DNA from 4 places in the Enterobacter sp. B79-1 genome. Region 3 is predicted to be linked to each of the others. Evidence: predicted binding sites of a transcription regulator. Region 3 holds the regulator's gene; each other region holds the start of a gene.
What was found. The regulator sigma-54, encoded in region 3, starts transcription at its own class of promoters, with help from an activator protein. The targets are predictions, from matches to a motif close to GTTGGCACANNTTTCGCTNT.
Positions count from the first base shown of each region.

Region 1: a site for sigma-54 is predicted at 849-868, ahead of glnK (P-II family nitrogen regulator). Genes of this name have one in related genera too.
Region 2: a site for sigma-54 is predicted at 1,327-1,346, ahead of AC2T6E_RS09575 (branched-chain amino acid ABC transporter substrate-binding protein). Genes of this name have one in related genera too.
Region 4: a site for sigma-54 is predicted at 1,276-1,295, ahead of norV (anaerobic nitric oxide reductase flavorubredoxin). Genes of this name have one in related genera too.

Region 1 covers NZ_JBYAZJ010000007.1:200,356-202,558, reverse strand. The annotation lists gene amtB (ammonium transporter AmtB) at 1-422, opposite strand, end outside; gene glnK (P-II family nitrogen regulator) at 458-796, opposite strand; gene AC2T6E_RS18600 (SmdB family multidrug efflux ABC transporter permease/ATP-binding protein) at 1,019-2,203, opposite strand, start outside.
Region 2 covers NZ_JBYAZJ010000002.1:372,888-375,090, forward strand. The annotation lists gene AC2T6E_RS09575 (branched-chain amino acid ABC transporter substrate-binding protein) at 34-1,155, opposite strand; gene AC2T6E_RS09580 (YecA/YgfB family protein) at 1,582-2,203, shown strand, end outside.
Region 3 covers NZ_JBYAZJ010000004.1:307,291-309,493, reverse strand. The annotation lists gene hpf (ribosome hibernation promoting factor) at 1-119, opposite strand, end outside; gene rpoN (RNA polymerase factor sigma-54) at 142-1,575, opposite strand; gene lptB (LPS export ABC transporter ATP-binding protein) at 1,623-2,203, opposite strand, start outside.
Region 4 covers NZ_JBYAZJ010000005.1:117,251-119,453, reverse strand. The annotation lists gene norV (anaerobic nitric oxide reductase flavorubredoxin) at 1-1,229, opposite strand, end outside; gene norR (nitric oxide reductase transcriptional regulator NorR) at 1,416-2,203, shown strand, end outside.

The DNA of each region.
Region 1 (2,203 bases), on a different contig from region 3:
AGCGCACCCACAATCAGCCCGACGGTGATGCAGGCAAACGATCCCTGGAAAGCAACGTGGATGTACTGATAGAAGCTGCCCATCAGCGCGGTCAGCTCGATATTTTTCAGCATCACCCAGTCGAAGTTACCAAAGAACGCATTGCCCGTGCCGAACGCCAGCGAGTATCCGTAAACTACCCACAGCACGCAAACCAGCGCGAACGTCACCGCAACTTGCGTCAGCATGGAGAGCACGTTCTTGCCGCGGATCAGGCCGCCGTAGAACAGCGCAATGCCCGGAATGGACATGAACAGCACCAGCGCGGTGCTAATCATCATAAAGGCGTTATCGGCTTTGTCTGCCACGGCAGGCGCAGCCAGAGCCAGGCCCGGCAGCAGTGCCAGCGACCCCAGAGCCGTTTTGAGTGTTGCTATCTTCATTTTCTCGATCCCTATCACTGTGTGCCAGGAGTTACTTACAGAGCCGCTTCGTCAGATTCGCCGGTACGAATGCGAATGACGCGCTGCAGTTCGGCAACGAAAATTTTGCCGTCGCCAATTTTGCCGGTGTAGGCCGCTTTGCTGATGATATCAATGACCTCTTCAAGCTGGTCATCCGCAATCGCGACATCGATTTTTACTTTTGGCAGGAAATTCACGCTGTATTCCGCACCGCGATAAAGCTCGGCATGACCCTTCTGACGACCAAAGCCTTTCACTTCGGTGACAGTCAGTCCCTGAATACCCATTGAAGACAACGCTTCACGTACGTCTTCGAGTTTGAATGGTTTGATTACAACCGTAACCAGCTTCATAAATCCCCTCCAGTCAGAATTCGGTAATGGCCGCAGCTAACACGTAAGGGACATTGCAAGGGGTGTGCCAGAATTGAAAACAGCGAGAAAATGGCGGGCGATGAGCCAGGAATGGGGTTGAATACCGAACGGGTGAAAAAAAACGCACCATGGCAGTGCACAGTGCGTTTCAGTTTTGCACCAACAGGAATGACTGTTAGCAGCTTGCCTGTTTTTGGTGCATCAGGCGCTCAGCGACTCTTCTTCGCGCGCGCTGGCTGCCAGCTCTTCACCTGCCAGCTGCAGCTGGTACATCTGCCAGTAGCGTCCTTTCTCTTCCAGCAGTTGTCTGTGCGTACCTCGTTCAACGGCCTGTCCACGATGCAGCACCAGGATGGTATCGGCATCGACAATGGTTGAGAGGCGATGCGCGATGACCACCAGCGTGGTGTGATCCCGAACAGCGGCTAGCGCCTGCTGGATGGCCTGCTCGGTACCGGAATCAATGCTGGCCGTCGCTTCATCGAGAATCAGCACCTGCGGCGTTTCAATCAGCACGCGCGCCAGGGCCAGCAGCTGTTTCTGCCCTACGGAGAGGTTATTCCCCTGCTCGCCTAGTTTCGTATTGATACCCTCACTGAACCCGCGCGCCAGATCGGCCAGCTGCACTTTCTCCAGCACCTCCCAGACCTGTTCCTGGGTAAAAGGCCGACCCAGCGTGACGTTAGCGTAGAAGGTATCGGCCAGTACGACCGGGTCCTGTTGCACCATGGCGACGCCCTTACGCAGCACATTGTGGCTGAGTGATGCAAGCGGGCGTTCATCGAGGCGGATCTCACCTTGCGTTAACGGATAGTAGCCCATTAACAGACTGGCGAGCGTGCTCTTGCCGCTGCCGGTATGCCCCACCAGCGCCACGAAGCCGCGCGACGGTACCTCAAGATTAATGTCCTGTAAGACAAGCTGGTCATCGCGGTAAGCAAACGAGACCTTATCAAAGGCAATCGAGCCGCTTTGCAGAGGACGTTCATCATCGCCATAGGTTTGACGCGGTCTGTCCATCAGCTCGAACACGCGTTCACCGGCGACCACCGCCTGTTGCAGCATCGATTGCTGGGTAGTGAGCTCAATCAGGGGTTCGTTAAGGCGCCCCAGATAGCTGATGAAGGCATAGAGCACCCCAACCTCAATGGTTCCACGCGTTGTCAGCCCAAACAGCATCAGCAGGCCACAGAGGACCAGCGCCGAGAACAGGCTAAGCAATGGACGCAGCAGGAAGCCGTCCAGACGTAACGTCTGCATACGCGCCATATAGTGCGAACGGCTGGCTTCGCCCATGCGCTCGCCAAAGCGCGCCTGCTGGCGGAACTGCTGGATGACGCTCATGCCGTTGATCACTTCATTGAAGCCATCATTGATGTCGGCCAG
Region 2 (2,203 bases), on a different contig from region 3:
GAACCTGCCGACGTTGAGCGTGACTCCGTCCCGTTACTGCACTTCCTTATATTTTCCCTTGTCGTCCCACTGATAAACCACGTAGTCAGACACTTTCAGATCGCCTTTGCTGTCCCAGGCTTTTTTGCCCATCACCGTGTCGACGGCGTTCGCTTTCAGCCACTCGCTGGCTTTGGCGGAGTCTTTGCCTCCGGTGGCCTTGAAGGCGGCGGCAATGGCCTGGATGGAGGCATAGGAGTAAAGGGTGTACCCTTCTGGTTCGAATTTACCGGCGCGGAATTTATCAATCACCGCTTTACCGTCCGGGATCAGTCGCGGATCTTTACCAAAGGTCATGTAGATACCGTTGGTGTACTGCGGGCCACCCGCGGCGGTGACCATCTCTTCATTGACGATACAGTCCCCTGAGAAGAATTTCGCCTGTACGCCCTGTTCACGCATCTGGCGCACCAGCGGACCCGCTTCAGGGTGGCAGCCCCCGAAGAACACCACGTCCGGTTTTTGCGCGCCAATTTTCGTTACCAGCGCGTTAAAGTCTTTTTCCCCACGTGATAAGCCTTCATACATCACATCCTTCACGCCGCGTTTGGCAAGCGCCGCTTTGGTGGCGTCCGCTAACCCCTGACCGTAGGTGTCTTTATCGTGAATGATCACCACACGTTTGGCATTCAGCTTATCGATGATGAAGTCGCTGGCGACTTGCCCCTGCTGATCGTCCCGCCCGCACATGCGGAACATATCGCTCATGCCGCGCTCGGTAATGAGGGGGTTAGTCGAACCGGGGGTGATGGCAATAATGCCCGCATCGCTATACACCTCGGAGGCGGGCATGGTGGAAGAGGAGCAGAAATGGCCGACAACCGCATTGACTTTGTCCTGGTCGACTAAACGGTTAGCGACGGCAACAGCCTGTTTAGGCTCGCAGGCATCATCTCCCTGAACCAGCTTAATTTTCTCACCGTTGATCCCTCCCGCGGCGTTAATGTCTTCTGCGGCCTGCGTTGCGCCATGCCAGTACTGATCGCCATAGGTGGCATTTGGGCCTGTAAACGGCCCGGCCACGCCAATCACAATATCGGCCTGGGCGGAAAATGCCGTCACCAGACAACCGGCTAACACAAGAGAAAGGGGACTTCTGATAAATTTCAGCGACATTATTGTGTTCCTTAGCAAAGAGGTTTTTGCACCACGGCGTCAACCCAAACGCCCTACGGCGCAGCCAATCTATAAATAAGATCGAGAACAACATGCACTAAACGAACAAAATCCAGGCCACATCCTGCTTAATACGGCGAGGTTTCCATGCGCAGTTTGCGCGCAGAACATTAAGCAAAATCGTTGCCAGAATGGTTAACCCATTGACCGGGTTGCGACATAGTTGAGTATAGAGCGCCGATTTACGCTGCCTTGCGGGACGCACTGAAATTACAGCGGAGATCACATCTCGTTAACAACAAAGCCCATAAGTTGTGCAAGGGTCACGATTTGCACGTTTTTGCAGCAATAAATACCTCAACTTCAGCCAGGAAAGGCGTACGATATGTGTTAGGATCGTTTCCTTTTTTATCAGGAGTGTCAGCAATGACTGAAGGCCCATTAAATGAAAGCGAAATGGAGTGGCTGGAAGAGACGTTAATGTCTTACGGTCATGACGATGCGTCCGTGATTGACGTATCCGAACTGGACGGCATGCTTACCGCAGTGCTTTCCGGCCCAAGGGTGGTTGAACCCGATGCCTGGCTGGTAGCGGTCTGGGGCGGCGAGAAGTACATTCCGCGCTGGAAAAACGATCGTGAAATGAACCGTTTTATCGATCTCTGCTTTAAGCATATGAACGACATTGCTGAGCGCCTGAGCGAGTATCCGGATCAGTTCGAGCCCATGTTTGGTTTTAACGACGTTGATGGCCAAAGCTACACCGTGGTTGAAGAGTGGTGCTATGGCTACATGCGCGGCGTGGCGCTGACCGACTGGTCGTCACTGCCTGACGAACTGAAAGCCGATCTGGATGTGATTGCTCTGCACGGGACGGAAGAGGGCAGCGAAAAGCTGGATGAACTGACCGAAGAAGAGTATACCGCCAGCATCGAGAGCATCCAGCCCGCAGCGCTGCGTTTATACAACTACTGGGTTGCTAACCCGCAGCAGCAGGAAACACAAAAACCGATTGTTAACGGCACGAAGGTCGGGCGTAACGATCCTT
Region 3 (2,203 bases):
ACAATATAGACCTGATTGATCCTTTCGAAATACTGTTCGAGCTTCGCGAACTTCGTGTTCAGAAACTCGCGTAAAGCCTCAGTAATCTCGACGTTGTGTCCTGTGATGTTGAGCTGCATAGTGTCTTCCTTATCGGTTGTGTCAAACCAGTTGTTTACGCTGGTTGGACGGCGGAATGGATAAAGACTCTCGATACTTCGCAACAGTACGACGTGCCACCATAATACCCTGGTCGGACAGCATGGTGGTTAACTTACTGTCACTCAGTGGCTTCGCGGGGTTCTCCGCGGCGATCAACTTCTTCACCAGTGCGCGAATGGCCGTTGACGAGGCTTCGCCGCCGCCTTCGGTATTCACATGGCTGGAGAAGAAATACTTAAGCTCAAAAATACCGCGTGGACTGTGCAGATACTTCTGCGTGGTCACGCGAGAAATGGTTGATTCATGCATCTCGACGGCCTGGGCGATGTCCGCCAGTACCATCGGTTTCATAAACTCTTCGCCCTGCTCAAAAAAAGCCTGCTGTTGTTCAACAATACAGCGGCTCACGCGCAGCAGCGTGTCATTTCGACTCTCCAGACTTTTAATCAGCCAGCGTGCTTCCTGCAAATTGCTACGAATATATTGATTATCGGAGTCATTGCGCGCGCTGGTGCACATGGAGGCATACTGCTGGTTGATTTGCAGGCGAGGAATGCTGTCTGAGTTCAGCTCGACCACCCAGCGACCGTTGTGTTTTCTGACTAACACATCCGGAATGACATATTCCGGTTCGCTGGTCTGGATCGACTGGCCGGGACGCGGATCGAGAGACTGGATCAGATTCACCGCCTCTTTCAGCACCTCTTCCTTCAGGCGCGTGACGCGCATCAGGGAGCGGAAATCGTGGTTAGCCAACAGATCCAGATGATCGCTGATGATTAAGCGGGCTTCTTCAATCCACGGCGTCTCTTTGGCGAACTGCGACAGTTGGATCAGCAGGCAATCGCGGAGATCTTTCGCGGCCACACCGACCGGGTCGAAACGCTGAATGCGCTTCAGAACCGCTTCGATCTCTTCGAGTTCGATCTCGTCGTCGCCGATACTTTCCAGGATATCGTCCAGGGTTACGGTTAAATAACCCGTATCGTCAACGGCATCGACAATCGAGGTCGCAATGGCGCGGTCGGTATCAGAGAAGGGGGTCAACTCCACTTGCCACATCAGGTAATCCTGTAGTGACTGGGTGGTTTCACCCTGATAAACCGGTAGCTCGTCGTCCTGGTAGTCTGCACGCGTGCCGGAAGGTGTTCCGGCGGTGTAGATTTCATCCCAGCTGGCGTCCAGCGGCAGCTCGTCCGGCATCTCTTTTTGTTCGAGCGCATCAGCGGTGTCGAGCGTTTCAGTGTCCTGCGTTTGCTGGGTTTCTACCTCGTCATGAAGATCGGTTTGCTCCAGCAACGGATTACTGTCCAGCGCCTGCTGGAGCTCCTGCTGGAGTTCTAACGTGGACAGCTGCAACAGACGAATCGCCTGCTGTAGCTGCGGCGTCATCGCCAGTTGTTGGCTGAGCCTTAATTGCAAACCTTGCTTCATGTTCAGAGCATTTTTCTCCGGTTCGGCGTTACGTTACCTCTACCCTATCAGAGTCTGAAGTCTTCCCCAAGGTACACGCGCTTAACATGCTCATCTTCGAGGATTTGCTGCGGTGTACCGTGGGCAATCAGATGGCCCTGGCTCACTATGTAGGCGCGTTCACAGACGGCCAGCGTTTCACGGACGTTGTGGTCGGTGATCAGCACGCCAAGCCCGCTGTCGCGCAGGTGTTCGATAATGCGTTTGATATCAATAACGGAGATCGGGTCAACGCCCGCGAAGGGTTCATCCAGCAGGATGAATTTCGGGTTGGCGGCCAGCGCACGGGCAATCTCGACACGACGACGCTCACCCCCGGACAACGCCTGACCAAGACTGTCGCGAAGATGTTCGATATGAAACTCTTCCATCAGCTCGTTGGCGCGGTCGGTGCGCTGCTCGCTGGTCAGGTCGTCACGGATCTGCAGCACGGCCATCAGGTTGTCGTAGACGCTCAAACGACGAAAGATTGAGGCTTCCTGCGGCAGGTAGCCGATACCACGGCGCGCGCGCGCGTGCAGCGGCAGCAGGCTAATGTCTTCGTCATCAATGATGATGTTGCCAGCATCACGCGGCACAATGCCCACCA
Region 4 (2,203 bases), on a different contig from region 3:
TCGGTTGGGTTTGCCGCCACTTCCGGCAGCGGAGCGAGCGCCCACTGACGGGCAATATCGCGGCCATGCTGGCGACAGATCTCCAGGGCGTCGATATCCGGACGCCATTTGGCTTTCAGGCTGAGGGACATTTCAAAACCCGCATCCTGTAAACGGGTGGAGAGACGGTCTACCGCGCCGCCGCTCCAGCCGTGGGAGCCAAAGGCGCTGGCGCGCTTGTTGCGAAAACGCAGGCCGGTCATCTCTTCCACCAGACCGGCAATTTTTGGCATCATCACGTTGTTCATGGTGGAGGCACCCACCAGCACGCCCTTAGAGCGGAACACGTTGGTCAATACCTCGTTCTTATCGCTGCGCGCCACGTTGAAGATTTTCACCGCCACGTTCGGGTCCATTTCGTTGATGCCTTGGGCAATGGCGTCCGCCATCATGCGGGTGTTGTTGGACATGGTGTCGTAGAAGATCGTGATGCGGTCTTCCTGATAGTCCGCCGCCCACTTCAGGTACAGCTCGACGATCTGGGTCGGGTTCTCACGCCACACCACGCCGTGGGAGGTGGCAATCATGTCCACCGGCAGGTTAAAGCCGAGAATTTCGGTAATTTTTGGCGTCACCAGGCGGCTGAACGGCGTCAGGATGTTGGCGTAGTAGCGTTGGCACTGCTCGAACAGCTCGGTCTGGTCCACCTCGTCGTTGAACAGGCGCTCGTCGCAGTAGTGCTGGCCGAAGGCGTCGTTGCTGAACAGCACCGCGTCGCCGGTCATGTAGGTCATCATGCTGTCCGGCCAGTGCAGCATCGGGGTTTCCACGAAGATCAGCTGTTTGCCGTTGCCGATATCCAGCGCGTCGCCGGTTTTCACGGTATGGAAGTTCCACTCCGGATGGTGGTGGTGGCCGTTGATCGAGTCGATGGCGTTGGTGGTGCAGTAGATCGGCGTGTTCGGAATGTAAGACATCAGCTCGGTCAGCGCGCCGGCGTGATCTTCTTCCGCGTGGTTGATGATGATGTAGTCGATGGCGTCCAGGTCGATTTCACCGCGCAGGTTCTGCACGAACTCGCGGCTGAACTTGTGATCGACGGTATCGATCAGCACGTTTTTTCCTTCGCGGATGAGATAGCTGTTGTAGCTGCTGCCGCGCAGCGTTTTGTATTCCGTCCCGTGGAAATCGCGCACTTCCCAGTCACGTTGACCGACCCAATGAATGTTATTTTTAACCAGAATAGACATAGCAACCTCTACGTAATACAGCATTTTCAAATAAGATGGTTTGCCTATATCAAGTTGCGTGCCAACTTTTAATGTGTTGATTTTGTTTGATAAAAATTTTCATGATCCGTAATGGGTAGTCATTATGACTATTAAAATCAGTGTCAATATGACAATATGCATTGTCAAAATGACAGCGAGGTCACTATGAGCTTTTCCGTCGACGTACTGGCGAAGATCGCCATTGAGCTGCAAACCGGTATCGGCCATCAGGACCGCTTTCAGCGGCTGATCTCCACGCTGCGCCACGTGCTGGCGTGTGACGCCTCGGCGCTGCTGCGCTATGAAGGGCGGCAGTTTATTCCGCTGGCTATCGACGGGCTGGCGAAGGACGTGCTCGGGCGGCGTTTTACCCTTGAAGGCCATCCGCGTCTGGAAACTATCGCCCGCGCGGGTGACGTGGTGCGCTTCCCGGCGGACAGCGATTTGCCTGACCCGTACGACGGGCTTATTCCCGGACAGGAGAGCCTGAAGGTGCACGCCTGTATCGGCCTGCCGCTGTTTGCCGGACAAAACCTGATTGGTGCACTGACCCTCGACGGCCTGTCGCCGGACCAGTTCGACACCTTTAGCGATGAAGAGCTGCGCCTGATTGCCGCCCTGGCCGCCGGGGCGCTGAACAATGCCCTGCTGATTGAACAGCTGGAGAGCCAGAACATTCTTCCCGGCAGCCCGGCGGCGTTTGAGCAGGTAACGCACACGGAGATGATCGGCCTTTCTCCGGGCATGGCTCAGCTCAAAAAAGAGATTGAGATTGTTGCCGCCTCAGATTTAAACGTGCTGATCTTCGGGGAAACCGGCACCGGTAAGGAGCTGGTGGCGAAATCCATTCACGAAGCCTCGCCGCGCGCGGTGAACCCGCTGGTGTACCTCAACTGCGCCGCGCTGCCGGAGAGCGTGGCGGAAAGCGAGCTGTTTGGTCACGTTAAAGGGGC